4 regions of the Citrobacter sp. LST-B2 genome follow, and region 1 is predicted to be linked to each of the others. Evidence: predicted binding sites of a transcription regulator. Region 1 holds the regulator's gene; each other region holds the start of a gene.
What was found. The regulator CRP, encoded in region 1, controls carbon source genes, mostly activating them, when cyclic AMP is high. The targets are predictions, from matches to a motif close to ATGTGANNNNNNTCACAT.
Positions count from the first base shown of each region.

Region 2: a site for CRP is predicted at 4,621-4,638, ahead of focA (formate transporter FocA). Genes of this name have one in related genera too.
Region 3: a site for CRP is predicted at 4,503-4,520, ahead of drpB (cell division protein DrpB). Genes of this name have one in related genera too.
Region 4: a site for CRP is predicted at 2,197-2,214, ahead of ACQ0PY_RS19690 (PTS sugar transporter subunit IIC). Genes of this name have one in related genera too.

Region 1 is NZ_CP192598.1:430,719-438,433, forward strand. Features, by position in the region: gene pabA (aminodeoxychorismate synthase component 2) at 1-35, shown strand, start outside; gene argD (bifunctional acetylornithine/succinyldiaminopimelate transaminase) at 121-1,338, shown strand; gene ACQ0PY_RS01980 (YccS/YhfK family putative transporter) at 1,406-3,493, opposite strand; gene crp (cAMP-activated global transcriptional regulator CRP) at 3,545-4,177, opposite strand; gene ACQ0PY_RS01990 (OsmC family protein) at 4,485-4,889, shown strand; gene ACQ0PY_RS01995 (phosphoribulokinase) at 4,989-5,858, opposite strand; gene ACQ0PY_RS02000 (YheU family protein) at 5,913-6,131, opposite strand; gene ACQ0PY_RS02005 (hydrolase) at 6,134-7,150, opposite strand; gene ACQ0PY_RS02010 (ABC transporter ATP-binding protein) at 7,156-7,715, opposite strand, start outside.
Region 2 is NZ_CP192598.1:1,883,890-1,891,604, reverse strand. Features, by position in the region: gene aroA (3-phosphoshikimate 1-carboxyvinyltransferase) at 1-337, opposite strand, end outside; gene serC (3-phosphoserine/phosphohydroxythreonine transaminase) at 410-1,498, opposite strand; gene ACQ0PY_RS08960 (DUF421 domain-containing protein) at 1,702-2,394, opposite strand; gene ycaO (30S ribosomal protein S12 methylthiotransferase accessory factor YcaO) at 2,531-4,291, shown strand; gene focA (formate transporter FocA) at 4,697-5,554, shown strand; gene pflB (formate C-acetyltransferase) at 5,611-7,715, shown strand, end outside.
Region 3 is NZ_CP192598.1:2,955,654-2,963,368, reverse strand. Features, by position in the region: gene ACQ0PY_RS14300 (hypothetical protein) at 1-230, opposite strand, end outside; gene ACQ0PY_RS14295 (hypothetical protein) at 230-490, opposite strand; gene ACQ0PY_RS14290 (DUF7661 family protein) at 717-935, opposite strand; gene ACQ0PY_RS14285 (SDR family oxidoreductase) at 1,483-2,232, opposite strand; gene ACQ0PY_RS14280 (winged helix-turn-helix transcriptional regulator) at 2,334-2,696, shown strand; gene ompC (porin OmpC) at 2,750-3,931, opposite strand; gene drpB (cell division protein DrpB) at 4,580-4,849, shown strand; gene ACQ0PY_RS14265 (phosphohydrolase) at 4,902-5,600, shown strand; gene ACQ0PY_RS14260 (DNA cytosine methyltransferase) at 5,651-7,084, shown strand; gene ACQ0PY_RS14255 (very short patch repair endonuclease) at 7,065-7,532, shown strand; gene yedA (drug/metabolite exporter YedA) at 7,524-7,715, opposite strand, start outside.
Region 4 is NZ_CP192598.1:4,094,983-4,102,697, reverse strand. Features, by position in the region: gene ACQ0PY_RS19705 (helix-turn-helix transcriptional regulator) at 275-997, shown strand; gene bglJ (DNA-binding transcriptional activator BglJ) at 958-1,590, shown strand; gene ACQ0PY_RS19695 (YbaK/EbsC family protein) at 1,617-2,075, opposite strand; gene ACQ0PY_RS19690 (PTS sugar transporter subunit IIC) at 2,311-3,657, shown strand; gene fhuF (siderophore-iron reductase FhuF) at 3,686-4,474, opposite strand; gene ACQ0PY_RS19680 (GGDEF domain-containing protein) at 4,587-5,651, opposite strand; gene ACQ0PY_RS19675 (DUF1435 domain-containing protein) at 5,896-6,132, shown strand; tRNA gene ACQ0PY_RS19670 (tRNA-Leu) at 6,158-6,244, opposite strand; tRNA gene ACQ0PY_RS19665 (tRNA-Leu) at 6,276-6,362, opposite strand; tRNA gene ACQ0PY_RS19660 (tRNA-Leu) at 6,391-6,477, opposite strand; gene rsmC (16S rRNA (guanine(1207)-N(2))-methyltransferase RsmC) at 6,775-7,715, opposite strand, start outside.

The sequences.
Region 1 (7,715 bases):
GACATCAATTGCTGGAAAATTTCCTCAATCGGTGATTTGTGATTGCTATCCTGTGATTTTTTATGCATATTTTGTGATTATATTTTCACATTCATTTTTGCATAACTGGATGGGCATGAGATGGCAACTGAACAAACGGCAGTAACCCGGGCAACTTTCGATGAAGTCATTCTGCCGATTTATGCACCGGCGGAATTTATTCCGGTAAAAGGCAAAGGCAGCCGGATCTGGGATCAGCAGGGCAAAGACTATGTTGATTTCGCGGGCGGAATTGCGGTGACCGCGCTGGGGCATTGCCATCCTGTACTGGTCGATGCGTTAAAAGCGCAGGGCGAAACGCTCTGGCATACCAGTAACGTCTTCACCAACGAACCCGCGCTGCGTCTGGGACGGAAAATAATCGATGCCACCTTTGCCGAGCGCGTGCTGTTTATGAACTCGGGAACAGAAGCCAACGAAACGGCGTTCAAGTTGGCGCGTCATTACGCCTGCGTGCGCCATAGCCCGTTCAAAACCAAAATCATTGCCTTTCATAACGCGTTCCACGGTCGCTCGTTGTTTACCGTCACGGTGGGCGGTCAGCCGAAGTATTCCGATGGCTTTGGGCCGAAACCGGCGGATATCATCCATGTACCGTTTAACGATCTCCATGCGGTGAAAGCGGTGATGGATGACCATACCTGCGCGGTGGTGGTTGAGCCGGTACAGGGAGAAGGTGGCGTTCTGGCCGCGACGCCGGAGTTCCTGCAAGGGCTGCGCGAGCTCTGCGACGAGCACCAGGCATTGCTGGTGTTTGATGAAGTACAAAGCGGAATGGGGCGTACCGGCGATCTGTTTGCCTATATGCACTATGGCGTGACGCCGGATATCCTCACCAGCGCGAAAGCGCTGGGCGGCGGCTTCCCGGTGAGCGCGGTATTGACGACGCAGGAAATCGCCTCGGCGTTTCATGTCGGCTCTCATGGTTCGACCTACGGCGGTAACCCGCTGGCCTGCGCGGTGGCGGAAGCCGCGTTCGACATCATCAACACGCCAGAGGTTCTGGGAGGCGTGAGTGCAAAACGCCAGAGATTCGTTCAACATCTGCAGCAGATTGATGAGCAGTACCACGTGTTCAGCGATATTCGCGGTATGGGGCTGTTGATTGGGGCCGAGCTGAAATCACAATACAAAGGGCGTGCGCGTGATTTCCTCTATGCGGCAGCCGACGCGGGTGTGATGGTGTTGAATGCCGGTCCTGATGTGATGCGCTTTGCCCCATCGCTGGTGGTGGAAGAGGCGGATATCGACGAAGGGATGCAGCGTTTTGCACAGGCTGTGGCGAAGGTTATCGGTTAACGGTGTGCCTGACGGCGCGGCGTTTATCAGGCCTGGTGCTGATAACGCGCGTATCCGGCAATCCGTGTTAACCCCGCATATCCCGTAACCGGCGGCTGAGCCAGATCCCATGGTGCGGCCGCTGACGCCATGCGACAGACGAGATAGTATGCATCGTGTTCAGGTGCCCCAGCACGCGTTGCAGATGCTGTTCCAGCGTGCTTAAGGGGCCGTGGGTGAGCGCTTCGGGCGCTTCCAGAATATTCACATCCCCCGAACTGCCCGGCCCGTCGTATTCCAGCCGCTGCTGACAGCGTTGGATGGCAATTTCGCACGATTGCAGATATCGCTGCGCCAGTTCCGGCGTCAGCATCGTATGCTCACGCGCCAGCGTGGTCATGGCATTGATATGTTCGACGATAAACTGACTGTGCGTCACCCACAGCTTCATGTCCGCCAGATAGTGCGTGTTAAAGCCTGGCTCCTGCATCGCCTGATTCAGTGAGTTAAACAGCGTGTTGTGCGCCTGATTGACGCGCATACGCTGATAAGCCAGCGGTGTGGCCTGCGGATCGTCACTCAGAATCAGACGAATAGCTTCCTGATCGGCCTCCAGCGCATCATGGGCGTTTTTACGCAACAGTCCGCTCTGCCATTGTGGCCATAACCAAACGGTGCCGCCAAACGCAATCAGGCAGCCTATCACCGTGTCGACAAATCGCGGAATGATGAACTGTTCGCCGTCCAGCGTCAGGAGTTGCAGGGTGTACACCGCCGTGACGGTAAATCCCACGGTCGCCCAGCCGTAGTTTTTGCGGATGGTCAGATAGCTGACCAGGGTGATCACCAGCATCAGCGCCAGCGTATATCCTTCAGGAATATGAAAGTGCAGTGTTACGCCTGCGATAATCAGCCCCACCAGCGTTCCCGCCGAACGGTGCAGAATACGCACGCGGGTGGCGCCGTAACCGTTTTGTGTCACAAACAGCACCGTCATCAGGATCCAGTAAGGCTTCGGCAGATGCAGCGCGGTTCCCATCAGACTGGCGATACTGAGCATGACGCTGATCCGCCCGGCGCTGCGGAGCGCCGGAGATTTCAGCGAGAGGTAGTTTTTCAACGCCGGCAGCAGCGGTAGCCGACGCTGCTTATCGGCCATCAGATCGCGGGCGTACAATGGTCGCTGGGTGCGCAGTACGCGGGCGATACGGCTGAAGTGCCAGTAACAGAACTGCCCGACGGGGTTATCCGGATGCTGATGAGCAATTTTTTCCAGCGCGCCAATCTGCTTTTGCATGGTGAACCGCGTCGGCAGCCGGTGATACAGAATGTCATCCGCCAGTACGCGCAGGCGAGCGGCGACCGTTTGCGCCGTCCAGCGTATCACCTGCTCCGCGTGACTGCGCTCGACCAGCTTTTGCACCTCTTCCGGTTGATGCAAACTGACGGAGATATGTTCCTGCAGATCCAGCGCTTCCTGAAAGGCGCGCAGCATCCGCTTATAGTCATTATTGTGATGCGCCGACAGCATGTGCATCTGCTGATAGCACTGGGTGATGAGGTCGACGGCCTTCTGCTGGCGCACCAGAAGCGGCGGCAGGGCTTTTTCCGGGTCGGTATGCTGGGTCAGCATGCTGTATTTCGCTTCGCAGTAATCCGCCAGTTCCCGGTACAGCAGGCTCAGCGACTCGCGCAGCGGCTGTTCGCGCCAGAGCCAGAACCAGAACCAGTTAAACAAGCCATACCACAGCGTGCCCAGCGCGTAGATCAGCAGCGGTTCCCAGACCGGCATATTTCCTGCCAGGCTCAGTGTGAAAATCGCCGCGATCAGCGAGGCCGGAAGCAAACGCGCGTGAAGGGAGCTCAATTCAGCGGTGACGCCGAGCGTGAGCGTCAGGCCGGTCAGGATCAGGGGTAACGGCACCGCTTGCGCCAGCAGTAGCTGCATGATCAGGCTACAGCCGGCAAACAGCGACGCACCGATAATCAGACGTTTGAAAAAGCGTTTGTGCGGAGTATCAAGCCCGGCAATGTTGCAGCAGGCGGGAACGAGAGAGAAGAGCAGGCCCAGATGTAACTGCCCGATGATCAGTCCGACGGCCACGGGCAAACAGAGCACCAGCGTTTGACGTAGTGCATAATTGATTTCTGGGTGATAAATCAGTCTGCGCCACATTGGCAAAACAAAAATGACGCGCTAGCGGGTAGCGCGTCATTTCCGATGAGATTAACGAGTGCCGTAAACGACGATCGTTTTACCGTGAGCGGAGATCAGGTTCTGATCTTCCAGCATCTTCAGAATACGACCAACGGTTTCGCGAGAGCAGCCAACGATCTGGCCAATCTCCTGGCGAGTGATTTTGATCTGCATGCCGTCCGGGTGAGTCATCGCATCAGGTTGTTTCGCCAGATTCAGCAGAGTCTGGGCGATACGACCGGTCACGTCGAGGAAGGCCAGGTTACCGACTTTCTCTGAAGTGACTTGCAGACGGCGAGCCATTTGGGAAGAGAGGCGCATCAGAATATCCGGGTTCACCTGGATCAACTGACGGAATTTCTTGTAAGAAATTTCAGCCACTTCACACGCTGTTTTCGCCCGAACCCATGCGCTACGTTCCTGGCCTTCTTCAAACAGGCCCAGTTCGCCAATAAAATCACCCTGATTCAGATAAGAAAGGATCATTTCTTTGCCTTCCTCATCCTTAATCAACACTGCCACTGAGCCCTTAACGATGTAGTACAACGTTTCTGCTTTTTCACCCTGGTGAATCAGCGTGCTCTTGGACGGGTACTTATGAATGTGGCAATGAGACAAGAACCATTCAAGTGTCGGGTCTGTTTGCGGTTTGCCAAGCACCATGCGCGATTATCCTCTGTTATAAGCTGTCTCCAGAGCCAAAAAATGCCGCTGTCTCTGGGGTTGCAAAAATGTGCTTCCCGCGTCCTGGGAAGAGGCTGTCAAAAACTCACTGCAGCCTTTAATGTGAAGTCCTCTGCATACATGCAGTACATCAATGTATTACTGTAGCATCCTGACTGTTTTAGCATAGCTTTAGCCGTGTGTCTCCTGGTGTCTCGCTTCAGCATGACGGAGGTCGCCTTCCGTTGCGAGAAATGTTATGTACGCGTAATCTGTCAGGAAAATTGACGCACTGGAGTTAAAAAATATGCAAGCGCGTGTTAAATGGGTTGAGGGGTTAACCTTCCTTGGTGAGTCGGCTTCCGGACACCAGATTTTGATGGACGGTAACTCTGGTGATAAAGCGCCGAGCCCGATGGAAATGGTGTTGATGGCAGCGGGCGGTTGCAGCGCCATTGACGTGGTTTCTATCCTGCAAAAAGGCCGTCAGGATGTGACGAACTGCGAAGTGAAACTGACGTCAGAACGTCGCGAAGAGGCGCCACGCCTGTTCACCCACATCAATCTGCACTTTATTGTCACCGGTAACGATCTGAAAGATGCCGCCGTTTCGCGTGCGGTCGACCTGTCAGCGGAGAAGTACTGCTCTGTGGCGCTGATGCTGGGAAAAGCGGTCAACATTACCCATTCATATGAAGTGATTGCGGCGTAATTTTTCCTGTCGCCGGATGGCGGCTAGCGCCTGGTCCGGCCTACAGATCCCTGATTTGTAGGCTCGATAAGCGTAGCGCCATCGCGCACTTCCCATCGTTTATTCGATCTTCTTGCCTTCCATCAGTCGCTGCACCAGCGGCAACATGATGAGTTCCATTGCCAGCCCCATTTTGCCGCCGGGTACCACCAATGTATTGATGTGGGAAATGAATGACCCCTGCAGCATCGCCAGCAACCAGGGGAAATCGATTCCTTCCAGATTACGGAAATGAATCACGACAAAGCTCTCATCCAGTGACGGAATGCCTTTGGCCGCGAATGGGTTCGAGGTGTCGACGGTGGGAACGCGCTGGAAGTTAATGTGGGTGCGGGAGAACTGCGGCGTGATGTAGTTGATATAGTCGTCCATCGAACGCACCACCGAATCCATCACCGCCTCACGAGAATGGCCTCGTTCGCTGGTGTCGCGGATAAGCTTCTGGATCCACTCCAGGTTAACGATGGGGACCACGCCGACCAGGAGATCAACATGTCTTGCGACCTCATGCTGGGGCGTGACGACGCCGCCGTGCAGGCCTTCATAGAACAATACGTCAGTGGGTTCCGGCAGGGGTTGCCACGGGGTAAACGTCCCCGGTACCTGATTCCATGGCACGGCTTCATCATAGGTATGCAGATATTTACGCGACTGGCCTTTGCCCGTCTGACCGTACTCGATAAACGTCTGCTCCAGTAGACCGAAGTCATTGGCGTCGGGGCCAAAATAGCTGATGTGGCGTCCGGCGTCGCGTGCTTTGCGGATCGCCATATCCATTTCCGGACGGGTATAGCGGTGAAAACTGTCGCCTTCCACCTCGGCTGCGCGCAGGTTGAGCTGCGCAAAAATTTTACGGAACGCGAGGCTGGTGGTGGTGGTCCCCGCGCCGCTGGATCCTGTTACCGCAATCACCGGATGTTTGGCAGACATGTTAACTCCATCAATAAATTGATTTTTTATTATAGTCGGCCGATAGCGTGCGGGTTATTCGCGAAATTGCTTGCGCGGCATGATATTGACGGTTTCGTGCAACTCAGACCACACCAGCACCGCTTCGCCACACTGTAACTGGCGTTTGACGTCGGCGACTTTTTGTTCAAGGGTACGTTCATGTTCACCATAATCGGTACCTTCGCGCAACACAAAGCTTTCGATCAGATTGTCCAGCGTCTCGGGGGAAAGGTCCTGCCAGGGGATTTGCATGATTAGACCTCCAGATACGGTGTCAGCCAGTCAGGGATGCGCGATTCCAGCCACATTTCTGGCCGACGTAGCGTCCCGCCAATAAATCCAACGTGCCCGCCATGTTCGGTTAACTGATATTCCACCTGCGGCGGTAAATCTTCTGCTTTGGGGATCACATGATGATCCATAAACGGGTCGTCTTTCGCGTGAATGATCAGCGTCGGAATGGCGATGTCGCTGAGCAAGGGCATGGCACTGCACTGACGATAGTAGTCGATAGCATCGGCGAAGCCGTGAATTTTGGCAGTGATCAGATCGTCAAACTCACGGATCCGGCGCAGGGACTTCAACTGCGCCAGGCTCACCGGCAGCGAGCCTGGATAAGCCGCCAGCTTGCGCGATGCGTTAGCTTTCAGCAGGTTGAGCAGATAGCGCTGATAAATACGGGAAAAGCCTTTATCCATATGATAGCTGCATGCTTCCAGTACAAAGGGAGCCGAGACAATGACCGCCGCATCAAGCGGGATGTTTTTCCCTTCTTTAGCCAGCAGGCATGCCAACATATTTCCGCCGAGCGAATAGCCTACGGCGGCCGTCGGCGCGTGGCCAAATTCCCGCTGCAACCAGCCTAAGAACCAGGTTCCGTCTTCGGTTTCACCGGAGTGATAAATACGGTTCAGGCGATTCGGTTCGCCGCTGCAACCGCGAAAGTGCATCACCACGCCAAGCCAGCCACGATTCTTTGCCGCTTCAATCAGGCCATGTGCGTACGGACTGTTCAGGCTGCCTTCCAGACCATGAAAGACCACCAGGCGCGGCTTGTGCTTCGCCTGATGCGGATCTTCACTCCATGCCAGATCGACAAAGTCGCCGTCGGGCAATTCCAGACGCTGCCAGTGGGCGTCGAAATTCACCTTTCGGCGGATCAAACGCGGCAACATGGTCTGTAGATGGCAGTTACTGATACCGCGCATCGGGCGAAATTCGTCACTGCTGCCATTTGGCATCTCTGGGTCGTGAAGGATTACGTGTGTCATCACCGTTACTCGCTCAGCATCTGCTCAAGCTGTTCCTGGGCGTCCAGCCAGGCCAGTTCGCACGCTTCCAGCCCGGCTTTGGCGCTGGCCTGCTGTTGCAGACATTCCGTCAGCTCGGCTTTGCGGCTCTGGTCGTAAAGTTCGCTGTCACCCAGCTTCTCTTCTGCCTGCGCCAGCTGTGCGTTCAGCTTCTCCATCTCTTTTTCCAGACGGGCGATCTCTTTACGCAGCGGCTGGGTTTGCGTCCGCAGTTCAGCTTCCCGACGCTTCTGATCTTTACGCGCTTGCGCGCTGTTGATGTTCTCTTTTGGCGTCTCGTCGGACTGGCCTTCCTGCTTCTGCACATCGCTCAGCCACTGCTGATAATCTTCCAGATCGCCATCGAACGGCTCGACCTTGCGGTCATGCACCAGATACAGATCGTCGGTTGTGGAGCGCAGCAAATGGCGGTCGTGCGATACGACCACCAGCGCGCCTTCAAATTCAATCAGCGCTTCGGTTAATGCCTGGCGCATGTCGAGATCAAGGTGGTTAGTCGGTTCATCGAGCAGCAACAGGTTCGGAC
Region 2 (7,715 bases), 1.5 Mb from region 1:
TATCGTTTGCGCCAAGGCACAGTGCGGCGGCCAGCGGTCGCATTGCCGTTCCGGCATTGCCCAGAAACAGCTCTAATGCGCCTTCGGCGTGCAGCGGGCCTGCGTTACCCGTGATTTCACAGCGGGTGCGATCCGCAGAAAGAGTGTAATCAATCCCCAACGCACTCAGGGCATTGAGCATATGGCGAACGTCATCGCTGTCTAACAGGTTGGTCAGCTCTGTGGTGCCATGAGCTAACGCCGCCAGTAACAGCGCGCGGTTTGATACGCTCTTCGAGCCTGGCAGATTAATCGTGCCATCGACCCGTGCGATGGGTTGTAACGTCAGGGATTCCATGAAACTCAACTCTCAAAAGACAGAAATAAAAACCCCACAGACAAGGCTGTGGGGATGAAAAGAGACAGCTGATTAGCCGCGACGGCGCTCGAAATCAGTCATGAAATCGGCAAGCGCTTTTACCCCTTCCAGCGGCATCGCGTTATAAATGGAGGCACGCATTCCGCCGACAACGCGGTGGCCTTTCAGCGCGTGCAGGCCCGCAGCAAAAGACTCTTCCAGGAAGAGCTTATCCAGCGCGCTGTCAGCTAACTGGAACGGCACGTTCATACGTGAACGGTTCGCTTTCGCGACATCGTTACGATAGAAGTCACTGTTATCAATCACACCGTACAGCAGTTCTGCTTTTTGCTGATTGATTTTATCCATCGCCGCCACGCCGCCATTGGCTTTCAGCCATTTGAACACCAGGCCGGAAAGATACCAGGCGAAGGTCGGCGGCGTATTGAACATCGAGTCATTGTCGTTCAGAACGGAATAATCGAGGATCGACGGACACGCCACATTCGCTTTACCCAGTAAATCTTCGCGTACGATGACGATAGTCAAACCCGCCGGGCCAATGTTCTTCTGTGCGCCCGCATAAATGATGCCATAGCGTGAAACATCCAGCGGTCCGGAGAGAATGGTTGAGGAGAAATCAGCGGTCACCACCACATCGGAACCAAAATTGGGCGTTTCGTTAATTGCGATGCCATCGATGGTTTCGTTCGGGCAGTAATGCAGATACGCTGCATCAGCAGAAGGCTGCCACTCACTCATCGGCTTCACGCCGCGCAGGCCATCGACCGAAACTTTGGCGTCAATCACATTCGGCGTGCAGTATTTTTTCGCTTCTTTGACGGCGCTGGCTGCCCAGTAGCCTGCATCAACGTAGTCTGCCGTGGTTTTGTCGCCCAGAATGTTCAGCGGAATGGCAGAAAACTGGCCACGACCACCGCCGTGACAAAACAGCACTTTGTAGTTGGAGGGGATATTCAACAGATCGCGAAAATCCTGCTCCGCTTCTTGCGCGACCTGGATGAATTCTTTGCCGCGGTGGCTCACTTCCATGACGGACGTACCAAGACCGTTCCAGTCACAAAGATCCTTTTGAGCCAGTTTAAGCACGTCTGCCGGTAACATTGCCGGACCTGAACTAAAATTGAAGACCTGAGCCATTTCCCCTCACCACGTTGCGTTGTTATTAACCCAATCTCTTTTCGTACATGAACAGAGATTGGGTATAAGTTATTCCTGTGGATATCGGTTTTATCATTCAGTGACACGCGCCGCAATGGCTAAAACAAACTCGAGTAAAAATGAGTGTTCGCTCACACAACAGAATCTTCGGGATTGACGATAAAAGACCGATATTTTTGCTGTCAGACGACCCGTTTTGCCCGACTGGCCTTCGACCATTCTGGATTTTTACACCGCGGGCACGCCTGACGATCGCCGACTTTCATTGTGATCACTTCACTGCATCGCACACAGGAATACTCTCCCGCTTCAGGAACGACTTTATAACGTTGCGTACAATACTTCGGCAAAATGCTTAAGCCAGGCTTTACCTCACTGTCTTCAAAGAAATAAACGCTGATCTGACCATTCGTTTCAAGGATCGCCAGGCGCACCTGTCCCAGTTGCTCAACGCCATTCAGTCGCAGCTCCATGAAAAACTCGAACTCGGTCATATTTGACTGGTTCAGTTTTTCCCACGCCAGCTCGCCATCTTCAATAATCACGACGGGCTTACCTTCCAGTAAATCTTCCAGTTTTTCACTGCGCGCCATCAGCCACATCACCAGACGGTACAGCAGCGCGAGGGTAATGAAGACCACCAGTACTGGCAACATCGGGACATCATCATAAAAGGCCACGTCACCCGCCGCCGACCCCAGCGTTAAAATAATCAGCACTTCGAAGAGCGACATCTGTCGCACGCCGCGTCGTCCTGTGAGTTTGAGAAACAGATAGACCAGTACGAAGGTATACAGACTGCGTAAAGCCACTTCACCGAGGAATTCCATCGGCACTTTATCGAGTGCCATCCGTTGTAAATCAAACGCTTTCATTTTTATGCTCTTATGGTGGATCACTGCCTACAAGCATAGCCAAAACTTTTATTTGCGCCGCGTCAGTGGCGGCGATAGCGTCAGTCACGTAAAACCCGTATCATTGCGCGCTTTCCGTACGACAAAAGTGATTTTCATGACGCAAACATTTATTCCCGGCAAAGACGCCGCACTGGAAGACTCCATCGCTCGCTTCCAGCAAAAACTACTCGACCTCGGTTTCCATATTGAAGAGGCCTCGTTGCTGAATCCAGTGCCGAACGTCTGGTCCGTACACATTCGCGATAAAGAATGTGCGCTGTGCTTTACCAACGGCAAAGGGGCGACGAAAAAGGCCGCGCTGGCCTCGGCGTTGGGCGAATATTTTGAGCGTCTGTCAACCAACTATTTCTTTGCCGATTTCTGGCTGGGTGAAACCATCGCCAATGGCCCGTTCGTGCATTATCCGAACGAGAAATGGTTCCCGCTGACCGAAAATGATGACGTACCGGACGGTCTGCTGGATGCCCGCCTGCGTGCCTTTTACGATCCCGAGAACGAACTGACCGGCAGCATGCTGATCGACCTGCAGTCTGGCAACGAAGAGCGTGGTATCTGCGGCCTGCCGTTTACCCGCCAGTCGGATAACCAGACCGTCTATATTCCAATGAACATTATCGGCAACCTGTACGTCTCAAACGGGATGTCCGCCGGTAACACCCGTAACGAAGCGCGCGTGCAAGGGTTATCTGAAGTCTTTGAGCGTTATGTGAAGAATCGCATTATTGCCGAAAGCATCAGCCTGCCGGAAATTCCGGCCGACGTGCTGGCACGCTACCCGGCGGTAGTGGAATCTATTGCAACGCTGGAAGCGGAAGGTTTCCCCATCTTTGCTTACGACGGTTCTCTGGGCGGTCAGTATCCGGTGATCTGCGTTGTGCTGTTCAATCCGGCTAACGGCACCTGCTTCGCCTCTTTCGGCGCACATCCTGATTTTGGCGTCGCACTGGAACGTACCGTGACGGAACTGCTGCAGGGCCGTGGTCTGAAAGATCTCGACGTCTTCACGCCGCCGACCTTCGACGATGAAGAAGTGGCTGAGCATACCAACCTGGAAACACACTTCATTGACTCCAGCGGTCTGATCTCCTGGGATCTGTTCAAGCAGGATGCCGACTACCCGTTCGTTGACTGGAGTTTCTCCGGTACCACAGAAGAAGAGTTTGCCACCCTGATGGCGATCTTCAACGCGGAAGATAAAGAGGTGTACATCGCCGATTACGAACATCTCGGTGTCTACGCCTGTCGGATCATCGTTCCGGGGATGTCTGATATTTATCCTGCTGAAGATCTGTGGTTAGCCAATAACGCCATGGGCGTCCATCTGCGCGAGACCCTGCTCTCACTGCCGAATAGTCGCTGGGATAAAGAAGACTATCTCAACCTGATTGAGCAACTCGATGAAGAAGGGTTTGATGATTTCACCCGCGTTCGTGAACTGTTAGGCCTGGCTACCGGTTCAGATAACGGCTGGTACACCCTGCGTATTGGGGAACTGAAAGCGATGCTGGCGCTGGCAGGTGGTGATCTGGAACAGGCACTGATCTGGACCGAATGGACGATGGAATTTAATACGTCGATCTTTAGCGCCGAGCGGGCGAATTATTACCGTTGCCTGCAAACGCTGTTACTGCTGTCGCAGGAAGAAGAACGTGAACCGCTGCAATATCTGAACGCGTTTGTCCGTATGTATGGCGCAAATGCAGTCGAAGCCGCCAGTGCAGCATTGAGCGGTGAAGCCGCCTTTTATGGTCTGCAGCCGGTTGACAGCGATCTGCACGCATTCGCATCACACCAGTCGCTGTTGAAGGCCTATGAGAAGTTGCAGCGTGCAAAATCTTCATTTTGGTCAAAATAAAGCCAATCAACCTACGCTGAGTAGGTTTAAATAATCGTCTGGGCTATATTACGGGGCGCGCTAAGCGCCCCTTTTTATTTATTTTTGAATATCCCAAAATAAATGTAATAACAAGGTTAAATGTTGGTAGTTGATATTACATAATTTAATGGATAGTTGTTACTTTATCTGCCAATTACTCCATATTAATTAACTGGCTAACAGACGTAGGAAGGAAAATTTTCAACTCATTTGCTAAAATTTAAAATTTATTTTTATCATAAAAATCAATTAATTACTCCGTAATTGCATAAAAACCATGCGTATTACGGGCCTATAAGCCAGGCGGGATATGATCTACATCAATTTCTCATCTATAATGCTTTGTTAGTATCTCGTCGCCGACTTAATAAAGAGAGAGTTAGTGTGAAAGCTGACAACCCTTTTGATCTTTTACTCCCTGCAGCAATGGCCAAAGTGGCCGAAGAGGCAGGTGTCTATAAAGCAACGAAACATCCGCTTAAGACTTTCTTCCTGGCAATTACTGCCGGTGTGTTCATTTCCATCGCCTTTGTTTTCTATATCACTGCAACGACCGGTACAGGTACGATGCCCTTTGGTATGGCGAAACTGATTGGCGGTATCTGCTTCTCTCTGGGGTTGATTCTTTGCGTCATCTGCGGTGCAGACCTCTTTACGTCAACCGTGTTGATTGTCGTTGCCAAAGCCAGTGGCCGAATCACCTGGGGTCAGTTGGCAAAAAACTGGCTCAACGTCTATTTTGGTAACCTGATTGGTTGCTTGCTCTTTGTGCTACTGATGTGGCTTTCCGGCGAATATATGGTCGCCAACGGCCAGTGGGGACTGAACGTCCTGCAAACCGCCGACCACAAAATGCACCATACTTTTGTTGAAGCCGTCAGCCTCGGTATCCTCGCAAACCTGATGGTATGCCTGGCTGTATGGATGAGCTACTCAGGCCGCAGCCTGATGGATAAAGCGTTTATCATGGTATTACCGGTTGCGATGTTTGTTGCCAGCGGTTTTGAGCACAGTATCGCAAACATGTTTATGATTCCGATGGGTATTGTAATCCGTGATCTCGCAACACCGGAGTTCTGGAGCGCAGTTGGCTCGACGCCGGAAAGTTTTTCTCACCTGACCGCGATGAACTTCATCACTGATAACCTGATTCCGGTTACGATCGGTAACATTATCGGCGGGGGTTTGTTGGTTGGGTTGACATACTGGGTCATTTATCTGCGTGACAACGATCATCATTAATTGATGTCGCGATACACGCAGTAAATAAAAAATCCACTTAAGAAGGTAGGTGTTACATGTCCGAGCTTAATGAAAAGTTAGCCACAGCCTGGGAAGGTTTTACCAAAGGTGACTGGCAGAATGAAGTAAACGTCCGTGACTTCATTCAGAAAAACTACACTCCGTACGAGGGTGACGAGTCCTTCCTGGCTGGCGCGACTGATGCGACCACTGCACTGTGGGACAGCGTAATGGAAGGCGTTAAACAGGAAAACCGCACTCACGCGCCTGTTGACTTTGACACCTCTGTTGCTTCCACCATCACTTCTCACGACGCTGGCTACATCAATAAAGCGCTCGAGAAAATTGTTGGTCTGCAAACTGAAGCTCCGCTGAAACGTGCGATCATCCCGTTCGGTGGTATCAAAATGGTTGAAGGTTCCTGCAAAGCGTACAACCGCGAACTGGACCCGATGCTGAAAAAAATCTTCACTGAATATCGTAAAACCCACAACCAGGGCGTTTTCGATGTTTACACCAAAGACATTCTGAACTGCCGTAAATCCGGTGTTCTGACTGGTCTGCCGGATGCCTATGGCCGTGGCCGTATCATCGGTGACTACCGTCGCGTTGCGCTGTACGGTATCGACTTCCTGATGAAAGACAAATACGCTCAGTTCGTTTCCCTGCAGTCTGACCTGGAAAACGGCGTAAACCTGGAAGCGACTATCCGTCTGCGTGAAGAAATTGCTGAACAGCACCGTGCGCTGGGTCAGATCAAAGAGATGGCTGCGAAATATGGCTGCGATATCTCTGGTCCGGCAACCAACGCTCAGGAAGCGATTCAGTGGACTTACTTCGGCTACCTGGCTGCGGTTAAATCTCAGAACGGCGCGGCAATGTCCTTCGGTCGTGTCTCCACCTTCCTGGATGCATACATCGAACGTGACCTGAAAGCAGGCAAAATCACTGAACAAGACGCTCAGGAAATGATTGACCACCTGGTCATGAAACTGCGTATGGTTCGTTTCCTGCGTACGCCTGAATATGATGAACTGTTCTCCGGCGACCCGATTTGGGCAACGGAATCCATCGGTGGTATGGGCGTTGATGGCCGTACTCTGGTTACCAAAAACAGCTTCCGCTTCCTGAACACCCTGTACACCATGGGTCCGTCTCCGGAGCCGAACATCACCGTTCTGTGGTCTGAAAAACTGCCTCTGAACTTCAAGAAATTCGCCGCTAAAGTGTCCATCGACACCTCTTCTCTGCAGTATGAGAACGATGACCTGATGCGTCCGGACTTCAACAACGACGATTACGCTATCGCTTGCTGCGTAAGCCCAATGGTTGTTGGTAAACAAATGCAGTTCTTCGGTGCGCGTGCAAACCTGGCGAAAACCATGCTGTACGCAATCAACGGCGGCGTTGATGAAAAACTGAAAATGCAGGTTGGCCCGAAATCTGAGCCAATCAAAGGCGACGTGCTGAACTATGACGAAGTCATGGAGCGCATGGATCACTTCATGGACTGGCTGGCTAAGCAGTATGTCACCGCGCTGAACGTTATCCACTACATGCACGACAAGTACAGCTACGAAGCCTCTCTGATGGCGCTGCACGATCGTGATGTTATTCGCACCATGGCATGTGGTATCGCAGGTCTGTCCGTTGCGGCTGACTCCCTGTCTGCTATCAAATATGCGAAAGTTAAACCGATTCGTGATGAAGACGGTCTGGCTATCGACTTCGAAATCGAAGGCGAATACCCGCAGTTTGGTAACAACGACGCGCGCGTTGATGACATGGCGGTTGACCTGGTTGAACGTTTCATGAAGAAAATTCAGAAACTGAAAACCTACCGTGATGCTATCCCGACGCAGTCTGTTCTGACCATCACCTCTAACGTTGTGTATGGTAAGAAAACCGGTAACACCCCAGATGGTCGTCGTGCTGGCGCGCCGTTCGGACCAGGTGCTAACCCGATGCACGGTCGTGACCAGAAAGGTGCTGTTGCCTCTCTGACTTCTGTTGCTAAACTGCCGTTTGCTTACGCGAAAGATGGTATCTCTTATACCTTCTCTATTGTTCCGAACGCACTGGGTAAAGACGACGAAGTTCGTAAGACTAACCTGGCCGGTCTGATGGATGGTTACTTCCACCATGAAGCGTCCATCGAAGG
Region 3 (7,715 bases), 2.5 Mb from region 1:
AGCCAACGTCTCCTAGGTTCTTGCCAGGCCCCCTGCCACAGGTCAAAACGTGTGAGTGGTTCAAGTTTTTTTAGAATAGCAGCTTCACCCACTGATGAGAGACTTCGCTCCGAAATGGAAATACCGGAAAGGCCTTCAGCGACCGGAAATATTTCACATTCTGACGTCAGCGATCCCAATGCTTTTTCTATCTTGCTACGTTCTGCTTTGATAATTAACTGAAGCCCCATCAGCTTTTAAACTCCACAATGGCTACTTGCTCAAGCGCTTGCCTGACCTGGGCCTGAACCTGATCAGGGATGGATTGCCCTCTGATGTCATAGACGACCCGGCAAGTGTGAATGTGCGGTGGAAGCTGCGATAGTCCCCAGCCTATTCTGGCAATATTGTATGCAATACTGAGTCTTATCGATTCCGGTGATGCCAGGCTGTGGTTGGCCACAAGGAGAAACTCGCCGCGGTCTTCATTTATAAACTCCGGGGTAAACATTATTCCTCCCTTCCATTATCTTCGCCAATTTCTGGCAATTGAATGCTTTTTCATCAATGCCTTATCTTAGCAGGAATCCTGTTCGAGTCACGATGTCCGCTTGGCGTTCAGAACGGATCTTAAACGTCGTTATCCGTCAGCTCTTCGCTCATAGCAGACCTCGCCACGTTCGGGCGGTCCGCTACGTGCCAGGAATGGACTCAATGTAATGCTATCCATTAAATCCTTATTCGATGCGTTCCACATTTGGATGACGCTCGGTTGCGGCTTCGTGGAAAATGTCACCCAGCCAGCCGGCAATCTCGCTTTCTGTCATATCGTCTGGAATAGCGATGTCATAGAGTCGAGAAAACTTTCTCTCCGTCAGGTCGGCACGAAATACCAGCCACCGCTCATTCTTACGTTGAACGCCAATATGCCGCCCAAAAACGTTATATATCAGCATATGTAATCTCCGATCATGCTAATGAGTCCCTGAATCTATGATATATACGTCAGGGCAGGCGAGCGAGTAAATCGTACATATATGAAGAGCCAGCGTCCGCTCCTCGCTCACAGCAGACATTTATCCCTCGAGAAATTCAGAAGGTTCATTGATGATGATTGTCCGGTGATCTGACATCCATTTACATCAGGAAAGTTCTCTAGTCATATCTTAATACTTTAAAAAAATGATGAGAAAATGACATAGATGATTAACGTAACTCCCTGAAAAAAAAGAGTACAAACAGTAAACAATTTTCTCGATTTTAGAGGTAAGTTTATGAGTTATATATAGATCAGGACGGTCTCGAAAACCGGAGTAGGGGCAACTCTACCGGGGGTTCAAATCCCCCTCTCTCCGCCACTATTCAAGCACTTACCCTTCCTGTTGTCAGTGACACACGTCCCGTTGAGAAAAACGAACAGAGATATAACGCCGAAGTTCCCTTCAGCGCCATTATGTTCGTCACATTTTCAATGACTATCACGAACAGCCAGGAAGCCTGGAATCACAGATTGCCGGTTCCACCATCTACCAGTAGTTCCGTACCTACGGTATAACCCGACTCATCAGATGCCAGATAGAGCGCGGCCTTCGCCAGTTCCGTTGGCGTACCCATGCGTCCCAGAGGCACCAGGCTGGCAATGTCACTTTGCAGCGTGCGCTGCGCTTCTTCACTAAGTCCCAGCTTATTGAGCGCGGGTGTGGCAACCGGGCCTGGACTTAAGCCATTAACGCGTATTCCTCGGGGTAAGAGTTCTGCCGATAGTGTGCGTGCGAGCGATAATAATCCGGCCTTACTGGCGGCATAAACGCTGCTGGTTGGCAGACCAATATGCGCGCTGACCGAGCCGCAAAGGATCACGGAAGAGGGATTACTCAGAAGTGGCAGCAGTGCCTGCAGCAAAAAGAAAGGCCCCTTTAGATTGATTTGCATCAGGCGGTCCCACTTTGCCTCATCCCACTCTTCGATCAGTCCGTGCGTGACGTCACCCGCATTGACGAAAACGGCATCCAGCCCCGGCCAACGCGAAGCGAGGGTTTCTGCCAGCCCTTTTTGTGCCTGAATATCCCCGGCATCGGTGGCAATCACCCATGCGCTGTCACCCAGAATGCGTTGGGCCTGAGCGAGCGTGCCGGGATTGCGTCCTGTGACAGCGACATGCGCGCCTTCGGCAATAAACTCCTGCGCAGTTGCCAGACCAATACCACTGGTCCCGCCTGTAATGAGCGTATATTTACCTGTTAAGCGACCCATTTTACTTCTCCTGAATTGTCTCTGGAGAATGCAATATAGAAACGTTAGTATCTAAAGGAAACCAGGTACCAAATGGATACTAAAGAGGCAAGAGGTGTGCTATGGCGGAATCAGCCGACGGTGTAACGGAGAAAAATTTTCAGCATCAACCCTGTCCGATGACTCGCTTCGTCAGTCTGGTCTCCGGGAAGTGGGCAATACCGATTTTGTACCGTCTGATCGTACTGAATGCCCCGGTGCGTTTCGGCGAGTTATTGCGGGCTGCAGCCCCCATTACGCAAAAAGAACTGACAAAACAGCTGCGTTTATTTGAGTTACGCGGACTGGTGTCACGTACAGTTTATCCGGAAATTCCACCGCGCGTTGAGTATCAGATAACGCCATTGGGATTGACCATGCATAGCGCGCTGGCGCCTCTGGCTGACTGGATGCGGGAAAATGGCGACAAGCTCAATACTGAGTGACATTTCAGGCACAAAAAAGCCCGCCGGAAGCGGGCCTGGAATTATTCTGGCGATTAGAACTGATACACTAAGCCCACAGCAACGATGTCATCGGTCGCGATGCCATTGTCTGCATAGAAGTGGTCATCGTTATCCAGCAGGTTGATTTTGTAATCAACGTAGGTGGACATGTTTTTGTTGAAGTAGTAAGTCATACCTACATCAACATATTTCACCAGATCTTTGTCGGTGTAGCGTGGGTTACCATCACCATCATGATCCTGACCACCCAGTTCCTTCCCTTTAGATACCAGGTAGGCGATAGAAGGGCGCAGACCGAAATCGAACTGGTACTGTGCAACCGCTTCAAAGTTTTTGGTCTGGTTGGCAATACCGCCATTGGTTTCACCTTTACCGCCGCCGTAATAGGTCATGTTGCGGGTTTCGGCATACATCGTGGCCAGATAGATATTGTTCGCGTCATATTTCGCGCCAATGGTCCAGGCTTCAGCTGTTTCACCACCGGCGTAGTTGTTGGCACGAGAACGATCGCCATATCCGCGAGAAACCTGATCATCCGTGCGGTCAGATGAAGAATAGGCAGCACCCAGGCTTAAACCGAAGTCAAAGTCATAAGAGGTGGACATACCGAAACCGTCGCCGTTTTCCTGGGCCAGTTTACGATTTGTGCTATTGCCCGAGCCTTCCTGGCCAAAACTTGCGCCTTCATTGTTGCCCTGATACTGCAGCGCGAAGTTCAGGCCATCAACCTGACCAAAAAAGCCTTTGTTACGGTAGGTGGCTACGCCGTTAGTACGACCCAGCATATAGACGTCGGTCTGGGTGTAGGAGTCACCACCAAATTCCGGCAGCATATCGGTCCACGCTTCGACGTCATAAACCACGCCGTAGTTACGACCATAGTCGAAGGTACCATTCTGACCGAAACCTAAACCCGCGAAGCCCAGACGCGTTGCGGAATCGCCTTTGTCACCTTCGGTACCGCTTGCGTTAATGTTATATTCCCACTGACCGTAACCAGTCAGTTGATCCATGATCTGGGTTTCACCCTTGAAGCCCAGACGCACATAGGACATGTCGCCATCACTGTCAGTGTTGTCTGAGAAGTAGTGCAGTCCATCCACTTTCCCATAGAGGTCCAGTTTATTGCCGTCTTTATTATAGACTTCAGCAGAATGGGCTGCGCCAGCAATCAATAATGCTGGAACGAGCATTGCCAATACTTTTCTTTTCATTATGTATTCCCTTATGATAATAATCTTCATGAATAAGTGCTGCTTTCCAGAAGAGCACGTCTGGATACTATTCCAGGAGTTCATTTTATTTTAAAAATAACATGTAACAATTGTATTTTAAATATTTCTAAATGTTTCAATGTGGGTATTTATAATTCATATTGTATGATAAATATAAAACAAATTCATGATCTTTATGGTTTAATATCAAGTATTTATGCTTTTTTGTTTTGATATTGATGACTTGGATGTTTTCCAGATGACAATCGTACCCATTTGCCGAATGTGATAATTAAAAAAAACCGGCATAAATGCCGGTTATAAAAAAATGATTAAATGATAAAAAGGCTAATAACACGTTTATAGTGCCATGATTAATATAAAACAAAAACCAGATTGATGGGTTGGCGTTTTATTTGTTTATGATATGAGTAAATAAACAGGAGTCTGGATATTTTTGAAAATAAATGGAAATAACAGAGTGTTTTGTGACATAACTAAAATTGCCCTGGATCAATACATCTGCAAAATCAATGATTCGTGACTATATTGTGACGCACAGAACAGAAAAATGTGACTATAATCACAAAAAAAGAGCAAAAAAATCTCTCGAGTTACGTCACAAAAATGGAGTTTCCTTTGAGCAGTATGGAAGAAAGAGCAACGCGGAGTCTGGGCGGTAAACTGGCATTGTGGGTGTTTTACGCTTTCTGCGTCTATTTTGTCTGGGCCATGCTTCGTTATGCCTGGGTGATCAGCCACATCCAGTCAATTCCGGTTGCCGGATTTGAAAGTTCGCTTGGTTCAACCAGCGGAAAATGGATGGGGGCTTTGCTGGGGTTTCTGGTACTTGGGCTGGTGGGGCTGATTCTTGGCGGCATCGCCTGGTATACGCGCCCGCGTCGTCAGCCAACGTGAAGCTGCCGGAGAAACTTGCTACTGTAGCCTTTCTTAACGTACGGGAGGCACTGTGGATCTTCAGCACTGGCAATCACAATTTGAAGCATGGCTATGCCATCATCACACCCGGCAGGACGCCGCGCATGATATTTTTCACTTCCGCCGCGTCTGGGCGACATCCCGACAGTTGATGGAGGGACAGACGGTCGATGAGCTGGTTGTGCTGACCGCGTGTTATTTTCATGACATTGTCAGCCTTGCCAAAAATCATCCGGATCGTCATCGCTCGTCGGTCCTGGCGGCGGCAGAAACCCGCCGTCTCCTCATCCGTGATTTTCCTGCTTTCCCCGAGTCGCAACTGGCGTCGGTTTGCCATGCGATTGAAGCCCACAGTTTTAGCGCAAATATTGCCCCCCTCACGTTGGAAGCGAAAATTGTTCAGGATGCCGACAGACTTGAAGCGCTGGGCGCGATTGGGCTGGCGCGTGTTTTTGCGGTTTCCGGCGCGTTAGGCGTGGCGCTTTTTGATGGCGAAGACCCCTTCGCCGAGCGGCGAGCGCTCAACGATAAACAGTTTGCCCTTGATCACTTCCAGACCAAATTACTGGCGTTGCCCGACACCATGCAAACCGAGCGTGGCCGGGAACTCGCCCGGCATAATGCCGGCTTCCTGGTGAACTACATGGCAAAACTGAGCGCGGAGCTAAAAGGGGAATACGAATCTGTCGATCCGGCGGTGATCCGCACGTTTAGTCCCAGCCACTCGTGAGGCCAATTTTATGTTAACCTGACGCCACTCTTTTTTGGTCGGTTAACGATATGCAGCAAAATCTTTCAGTAACAGGTTCGCTGGTTCCCGCAACAGACAGCAATGCAGACGTTGCGCAGGCGTTATTGGCGAAATTGTTGGAAATTTATGATGTTAAAACGCTGGTGGCTCATCTGAATGGAATCGGCGAGAACCACTGGAGTCCGGCCATTTTAAAGCGCGTGGTGGCGAATGCCTCCGCCTGGCACCGATTAAGCGAACGAGAGTCGGGGTTTTTGCGTACCCTGTTGCCCACGCCGCCAGCGCACCATCCGCACTATGCCTTCCGCTTTATCGATCTCTTTGCCGGTATTGGCGGTATTCGTCGCGGATTTGAGGCGATAGGCGGCCAGTGCGTGTTTACCAGCGAGTGGAACAAACATGCGGTGCGTACCTATAAAGCTAACTATTACTGCGACCCGGCCAGCCACCACTTTAATGAAGACATTCGCGACATCACGCTCAGCCATCGCGAAGGTGTCAGCGACAGTCAGGCGGCGGACCATATTCGTCAGCATGTGCCGCAACATGATGTCCTGCTGGCAGGCTTTCCGTGCCAGCCGTTTTCCCTTGCCGGGGTGTCGAAGAAAAATGCGCTGGGACGCGCCCACGGTTTTGCCTGCGATACTCAGGGAACTCTGTTCTTTGACGTTGTGCGAATCATCGATGCCCGCCGTCCACCGATTTTTGTTCTGGAAAACGTGAAAAACCTGAAGAGCCACGATCAGGGCAAAACGTTCCGCATTATTATGCAGACGCTGGACGCTCTGGGTTACGACGTTGCCGATGCAGAGGATAATGGCCCGGACGATCCGAAAATTATCGACGGCAAACATTTTTTGCCGCAGCACCGGGAACGCATCGTGCTGGTCGGGTTTCGTCGCGATCTGAACCTGAAGCGCGACTTTACCCTGCGTAACATCAGCACACGTTACCCGCCGCGGCGGACGACGCTGGCGGAATTACTGGAACCAGTGGTTGAAGCCAAATATGTGTTGACGCCTGTACTGTGGAAATATCTCTACCGCTACGCGAAAAAACATCAGGCGAAAGGTAACGGTTTTGGCTACGGCATGGTCGATCCCGCGAATCCGAATAGCGTGACGCGAACGCTTTCCGCGCGCTATTACAAAGATGGTGCTGAAATTCTGATCGACCGCGGTTGGGATTTCGCCACCGGGGAAGTGAATTTCGACGATCCGCAAAATCAACAGCATCGTCCACGTCGCCTGACGCCGAGAGAGTGCGCACGACTAATGGGCTTCGAGTCGCCGCAGGGATACCAGTTCCGTATCCCTGTTTCTGACACCCAGGCCTATCGCCAGTTTGGAAACTCGGTGGTCGTGCCCGCGTTCGCCGCCGTGGCGAAATTGCTGGAAGAGAACATTAATGCGGCGGTCGCGTTACGGCAGCAAGAGAGCGCTCATGGCGGACGTTCACGATAAGGCAACGCGCAGTAAAAACATGCGGGCCATTGCAACCCGCGATACGGCTATCGAAAAACGACTGGCGGGGCTGCTGACGGAGCAGGGGCTCGACTATCGCGTTCAGGATGCTTCACTACCCGGTCGTCCTGATTTTGTGGTGGATGAGTATCGCTGTGTCATTTTTACCCACGGCTGTTTCTGGCACCACCATCACTGTTATCTGTTCAAAGTGCCCGCGACGCGCACCGATTTCTGGCTGGATAAGATTGGTAAAAACGTGGCGCGCGATCGCCGCGATATCCAGCATTTACAGGAACTGGGCTGGCGGGTGCTGATCGTCTGGGAATGTGCGCTACGCGGACGGGAAAAGCTTAGCGACGCTGCGCTGTCAGAACGTCTTGAAGAGTGGATCTGTGGCGGCGGCGCGCCCGCGCAGATCGACACTCAGGGGATGCATTTACTGTAACGTTTTTTTGTTTTCCATCGCGTCAGGCATCGGTTTGGCCGGGAAAAGGTATTTCCCCAACGTGACCAGAACGACCGCAAAGACAATGACCCCCAGCGCCAGCCATTCAATCGGCGCCAGACGTTCACCTCCCAGTCCCGTCCCCAGTAACACCGCAACGACCGGATTCACATAGGCATAACT
Region 4 (7,715 bases), 1.4 Mb from region 1:
CTTGTCCAAATTTGGATAAATAAAAAATTCATATATAAAATAAGAATGTTTAATATCCTGTTCTGGAATGCGACGTATCTATCGACAATATCGACTTGTATTATACCCCGTGATAGTTGTATAACCGCATTTTACGGAATTAACGTTAAAACACCAGGGATAAACAATTCATATTGTCTATTGTTTTGTTTTTTGTATTGCATAATTGTATGTGTTAATTCAAATGCGATTCATTAATAACAGAAAGATAAAAGCATATGAATATGGAGGATATATGTTGCCAGGATGCTGCAAAAACGGAATTGTCATCAGTAAAGTTCCCGTGATACAAGCGGGACTCCACGGGGTTATGCAACTGCATTTCCCGGAGTATGAACTCACCATCTGTAGTGTCGTAGAAGAACTCACGCCACTACAACTGCGTCGGACGGAATTGGTGATCGTGGATTTAACCGGTGACTGCCATCACCCGCGCACTGTCTGCGAGCGATTCTACGCACTTCTTTCTCAATACCGTGATATCCACTGGGTTTTCATGGTGTCGCGCGCGTATTACGCGCAGGCGGTCGAATTGTTGATGCGCCCCTCCAGTACGCTGCTGTCTGATGTCGAACCGATTGAGAGTCTGGTAAGTACTATCCGCTCGGGACACAGCAGCCCTGACCGAATCAGCAAAATGCTGTTGTCACCCCCAGAATTAGAACCTCAGGAATTTGGTTCTCACGCCATTCTTTTAACGCTATCAGAGCGAAAAGTACTGCGCCTGCTGGGGAAAGGTTGGGGGATTAATCAGATTGCGGCATTACTTAAAAAAAGTAACAAAACCATCAGCGCCCAAAAAAATAGCGCGATGCGCCGATTATCAATACACAGTAATGCGGAAATGTACGCATGGATTAACAGTTCTCAGGGAGCCAGGGAGCTGAATTTACCTTCAGTATATGGAGAGACAGCAGAATGGAAAATAGAAACTGTACGCGAAATGTCGCACTCATAGAAAAATGTGTTATGAGTGGTATTGGTATTCAGAGTTTATTTAACGCAACGTTTGATAGCCAATATAAATTACACCTCTATTTGACGCTGGATGATTTTCAACAGGCGATGGGTACGACTGCTTTTTCTGCCATTATTTTCTCTCTCTCCTCGATCAGAAAAGACAGGCGGGTGGGGTTGATGAGTCTGATCGAACTGGCTGAAAATTATCCCGGCATGCGTCGCCTGGTGATCGCGGATGATGATGTTGAAGCGCGTTTAATCAGTGCACTGTCGCCCTTACCGTTGGATGGCGTACTGAGCAAAGCCGCTTCGCTCCCCGCGCTGCAGGAGGCGTTATTTACTGCGCTAGGCGGTACGCGGCGGATCAGCGAAAGTAACAGCAATCTCTGGTATCTCAATCAGAGTCGTATGCTGAGCCCGACAGAGCGTGAGATTTTGCGCTTCATGTCCTGCGGTTATTCAATGCCGCAAATCGCGACAGAACTGGCGCGAAATATTAAAACCATCCGGGCGCACAAGTTTAATGTGATGTCGAAACTGGGCGTCAATTCTGACGCCAGTTTACTGCATGCGGCGGATATTCTGCTTTAATCGCCGCGAAAGCAAAGGGTTGATGTTTACTGGCACACATCAACCCAGGTGGCGGAAGTCAGCTCAGCCATGCGCTCTGGCGTAATACGCACTGCGCTATGAGTGGCACCGGCGGCCGGAAGGACTTCGGTGAACGATCGTAAAGAGACGTCACAATAAACAGGCAACGGGGTTTCCAGCCCGAAAGGACAAACCCCGCCAATGGGATGTCCCGTCGCGTTGACGACTTCATCACTGCTCAGCATACGGGCTTTGGCACCGAAAGTGCTTTTGAGTTTTTTATTGTCCAGTCTTGCATCGCCTTTGGCGACGACCAGGATGATGGCGTCCTTAACCTTCAACGAAAGGGTCTTCGCTATCTGTCCGGGCTGTACGTTATGCGCTTTTGCCGCCAGCTCAACCGTCGCGGTGCTTTGATTTAATTCAATGATTTCAATATCCGGGGCATGTTCGGCTAAAAATTGCCGTACCGATTGCAGACTCATTTGATTCTCCTGACACCATTTCTACAGTCCTCAACGCTTCAGAAAACTGCTGGCGTAATTTGGCATAAGTCTTCCAGTACTGTAAATATTTTAATGTAACAAACCAGCAACATGGGCGATTTTTCGATCCTCTTCACATTCACGGAAACCGGTTACCGTAACCGGTTGCAGTCCTCGAAAGAGCGATTAATACTGGAGCTGTCACTTCCTCTGTATCACATAAAAAGAGCCACTTATGAAATCTACCAACCATGCAGTCTTTAATGTGATTTTCCGGTTTGTTGAAAACTATGTCAGCCCGATTGCCGGGCGCATTTCTTCACAGCGTCATGTTATGGCTATCCGTGACGGCTTTATCTCTGCGATGCCATTTATGATTGTCGGATCGTTTTTGTTGGTATTTGCTTATCCTCCGTTTTCACCCGATACCACCTGGGGCTTTGCCCGGACCTGGCTGGATCTGGCGAAGCAGTTTGAAGGGCAGATCCTGACCCCCTTTGATATGACCATGGGGATCATGTCGATCTACATCTGTGCCGCCATTGCCTATAACCTGGGCAAACATTACGTCAAGTCATATCAGTTGGACCCGTTCATGTGCGCCATGCTCTCTATCATGGCGTTCTTACTGGTCGCCGCGCCTAAAACAAAAGGCACTCTGCCGGTGGACAGCCTCGGCGGAACGGGGATTTTTACGGCGATTCTGGTGGCGCTTTACTGCGTAGAAATGATGCGCTTTCTGAAAGCGCATAACATCGGCATTCGTTTACCCGATCAGGTCCCGCCGATGATCAAAAACTCATTCGATCTGCTGATCCCGGTGCTGGTGGTGGTGTTGACATTATACCCACTCAGCCTGCTGATTCAGGCACAGTTCGACATGCTCATCCCACAAGCCATTATGTCCATCTTCAAACCGCTGGTATCCGCTGCCGATTCTCTGCCAGCGATTTTACTGGCGGTACTGATTGGCCATCTGTTGTGGTTTGCCGGTATTCATGGTGCGGCGATCGTCTCCGGGATGCTGCAAATGTTCTGGCTGACCAACCTGGGTATGAACCAGACTGCGCTGGCGCAGGGGGCACCGTTACCGCATATTTTCATGGAGGCATTCTGGACGTTCTTCATCGTGATTGGCGGGTCGGGTGCGACGATGGGGCTGGTGATTTGCTATCTGCGCAGTCGTTCCGTACATCTGCGCTCAATAGGCCGACTGAGCGTAGTACCCAGTATCTTTAACATTAACGAGCCGGTGATTTTCGGTACGCCAATTGTTATGAATCCGGTGTTCTTTATTCCTTTCCTGTTAGCGCCGATGGTGAACGCCGTGCTGGCATGGGCGGCGATGAAACTGGATCTGATTGGTCGTGTAATTTCGGTTGTGCCATGGACTGCGCCAGCGCCAGTCGGAGCCGCGTGGGCATTAGGCTGGGATTATCGTGCTGCAATTCTGGTGGTGCTTCTGGCAATCGTTTCAGCCGTCATCTACTTCCCGTTCTTTAAAGTGTACGAGAAGCAACTGCTGGAACAAGAGGCGGAAGAGGCACAACGTTCAGACGCGGAAAACGAGCAGATTGCGTAGTTATCATCAGGGGGCGAACGCTCCCTGACTACTTCAGCGTACAGTCACCACACTGCTGAACGTCCGGCAGACGATAACGCTGACAGCATGTTCTGCGTACCAAGACGCCTTCACGAGGGACGACCGTACGCCAGAGCGGGTTGTCAGCCCCACAGGACAACTGCTTTTCAAAGAAGCAGGTCTGGCGCAGCGTATTCAACAATGTTTCACCCAGCAGCGGTTTCATTTCAGTGAGATACCAGTTAATCAGATAGCCGGTATTGCTCCAGATAAGTTTGCCGTTGATCTCTCCGGTCGCCTCTAGTGCCTGGATGACCGGCGTCAGCGCCTGCTTAACCAGCGTTTCCATGCGTGCCTGCGGGGATTGCGTTGTCGCCAGTTGATCCTGATGTACGTCGATCCAGAAGCACGCAGCACGCCCGGTTTCGTGAAACTCAACGTGGATATGTTCGGGCGAGACATCAATGGCTGTTTCCTGCGTGAGCAGGGCTAGCATGAGGGGAGGTACCATCAGACCGATGTACCACTGCGCCCACAGCGAGATTAGCGGCTTATTTTCGCGCGACTGCGTGGGATGGTTGCGATAAATATGATCGGAGTAAATTGCCAGCAGAGACTGAAGCTCGCTGGGGCGACACCATTGTGCCAGCGTCATCGCACTTTGTGGTGCGGGTTCATCCAGACGGATAAAATCCAGCAGATGCTCACGCGTCTGGGCTATGGTTGCGCGTACGGCTTCGGCCAGCGAGGGCATCGGTGGCTGGAGATGCGTTCGCCAGATGACATCGTCAATGATCGGTGCGGAACGATAGGCCATAGTCTGGATAGCAATCTAAATGATAATGATTGCCAATCCTAACGATAGCGATAACCGATAGCAAGATCTTTGTCAGCTGACGTTTAACAGCGCACGAATGCGTCATCGTGCGTCAGGCGATACCCGGATCGTCACTGACTAAAATATGGTTACGACCCAAATCCTTAGCTTTATAGAGCGCCTGATCGGCATGAAGAATGGCCCCTTCGACATCGCTCCCCACCAGAGGCGCAATACCGATACTGATCGTGACGTGAGTTGCGACGCTTTCATTGAACATATGGGGAATTTTGAGATCGTAAACATTCTGTCGGATGCGTTCCGCTACCGTGCGGGCGGTTTGTGGGTCGATCGCCGTCAGTAACACCATAAACTCTTCCCCCCCAAACCGGGCGACGACATCACGTGAACGTACAGCGTTGCGGATCGCAGCAGAAACGCGGATCAGCGCCTGATCGCCCATCATATGCCCATAGTGATCGTTGTAGGCTTTGAAATGGTCGATGTCGATCAGTAAAACGTAATGCTCATGCGTGTCGAGTTCCAGCACGGCTTTCAGCTTATGCTGGAGTCCCCGCCGATTGTACAGGCCCGTTAATGGGTCAAGCATGCTCAGGTCAGTCAGTGTCTCTTTTTCGGCGAGCAGTTTGAACATCAGTTGCTGGGCGAAGTCGTCATAGCGCTTTTGAATCACATGCTGAATCGCGATACCGGCCATGGGCAGGGCCATAAAAAAGAGTAACTGCAGGCCATGTTCGTGGCCGTTTAGCCATAAACAGACGAATAAGGATGGCAGCGAATGAAGGGTGAAAGCGATGATATTATTGGCAAAAGCAATTGAGCCAATAAATAACACCGTTAGCAGTGCAACCAGTAAAAAAGAATAGTCAGGATTCTGCTGAGCCAGGTATTTCAGCGTAATGTGCGCTGCCCATAACCCACCAAAGAGTAGCGAGATAGCATGGAGATTAATCCGCTTCTTCGCATACTTTACATGCCATGTCAGTAACGCAGTGCTCAGCACAAGGATGAGAGATCCTGGTGTGGAGATGGTTTTACTGGGAAAGATCGGAAAGGCTACGGCAAACAACGCGGAAACAGCGTTGAGAAACAAAAAGAGTCGCAGAGAGAGTTGGTATTTTTTCGTGCGCAGAGTTTGCCAGGATTGTGCAGTCATATCTTAACGTCATTATTTATCTAACAATTACACTGTTCAGGTCACACAAATAATGGGCGAGAAGATGCTCGCTTAAGTTCAGATTATTGTGTCTCTATGTTTACCGCTGTGCAATTTATCACCTTAAATAATTCGTGTCATCATTACTTAAGTAAAGCTCATGTAAGTGGTCTATGGATTACTGACAAATGAGAAAATTTATCATATGATATTGGTTATCATTATCGGTATGAGAGGTGAAACCATGTTGCAACGGGCGCTGGGCAGTGGATGGGGAGTCTTGCTGCCGGGGATCGTGATTGCCGGGCTGGCGTTTGCCGATCTTTCTCTCGGGGCATGGAAGACCATTATTGTATTCGGGTTACTGCTGACACCGGCTATGCTTTATCACAAACATTTGCGGCACTTTGTATTGTTACCATCATGTGTTGTGTTGATCGGCGGAATGATGCTGGTGATGATGAACTGGAATCAGGGATGAATTTTGGAGAGGAAGGTAAGATAATTGGTGCGAGGGGGGGGACTTGAACCCCCACGTCCGTAAGGACACTAACACCTGAAGCTAGCGCGTCTACCAATTCCGCCACCTTCGCACAGTTATCTTACTTTTTGATATCGCCTCGTTGGTGCGAGGGGGGGGACTTGAACCCCCACGTCCGTAAGAACACTAACACCTGAAGCTAGCGCGTCTACCAATTCCGCCACCTTCGCCCAGTGCGAGCAATATCAACGTGGTTTATGGTGCGAGGGGGGGGACTTGAACCCCCACGTCCGTAAGGACACTAACACCTGAAGCTAGCGCGTCTACCAATTCCGCCACCTTCGCATACCATCGATTCTTAAAAAGAATCGCTACCACGGAGGCGCATTCTAGTGGTTTTCAGTTTTTCGTCAATAGTTAATTACGTAGGATAGCGGTGATTGCTGCAAAAACGGCCATTCACATGGCCGTTCAGACTGCTGACAAAGAAGGAAAAAACGTGGTTTTTCCTTCTTTGTGGTTATCAGCCGAAAATCAATGAGTTGATTTTCCTTGTTTTTAATGAGGTGTTCTCTGCTTGTCCGGTATCGGGATGAGGTTTGTCATCCCTCTCAACGGCCATTCGCATGGCCGTTATCGCGACTAGGCTTTTTTCGCCTGGCGGGTCATGACCGTACGATACACTTTGAAGCGTCCGGTCTGGGCGATGACCTCGTGGAAGCCAAAGGTCTCATCCAGTACCTGCGGATACGGCAGGAAGGCGTTAGCAACTATGCGCAGTTCACCGCCACTGTTCAGATGACGTACGGCACCGCGAATCAGAGATTGTGCGGCATCAAGGCTGGTTTGCATGCCGTCATGGAACGGTGGGTTAGAGATGATCATATCAAAGCGTCCCGTCACTTCAGAGAAGACGTTGCTGGCAAAGACTTCACCCTCAATGCCGTTCGCCGCCAGGGTGGCGCGACTGGCTTCCACCGCCGGCGCGGCGACGTCGCAGAGCGTTAAACGCACTTTCGGCGAGTGACTGGCCAGCGCGACAGAAAGTACACCTGCGCCACAGCCGACGTCCAGCACTTTACCTTTAGTGTGTGGTGTCAGCGTGGAGAGCAGTAACTGGCTGCCGACATCCAGACCATCGCGGCTGAAGACGCCAGGCAAGGTTTTGATCGTCAGCCCATCAACGTGGTACTCGCCCCAGAATTTATCGGCATCAAACATCGGCTGCGTTTCCAGACGACCATGATACAGGCCGCAACGACGCGCGCTGTCAATTTTGTTCAGCGGGGCATATTCCGCCAGCATTTGCTCGGCGCTACGTACGCCACTGCGGTTTTCACCGACTACGAAAATGTCGGTTCCCACAGGAAGCAGCGACAGAATATTCATCAACTGAAACTGGGCTTCCGGCTTGTTTTTCGGCCAGTAATAGATAAAGGTGTCGCAGTCGGCAACGTCTTGCGCTTGTGCGACAAGGCTGAAACGTGCGTTGTCGCCCATCTGGCGGCTCAGCACCTGCCAGTGGTGGAACTGTTGGGTATGCACGCGGCGGTCTGCGCTTTCAAAGCGCGCGGGCAGGTCAT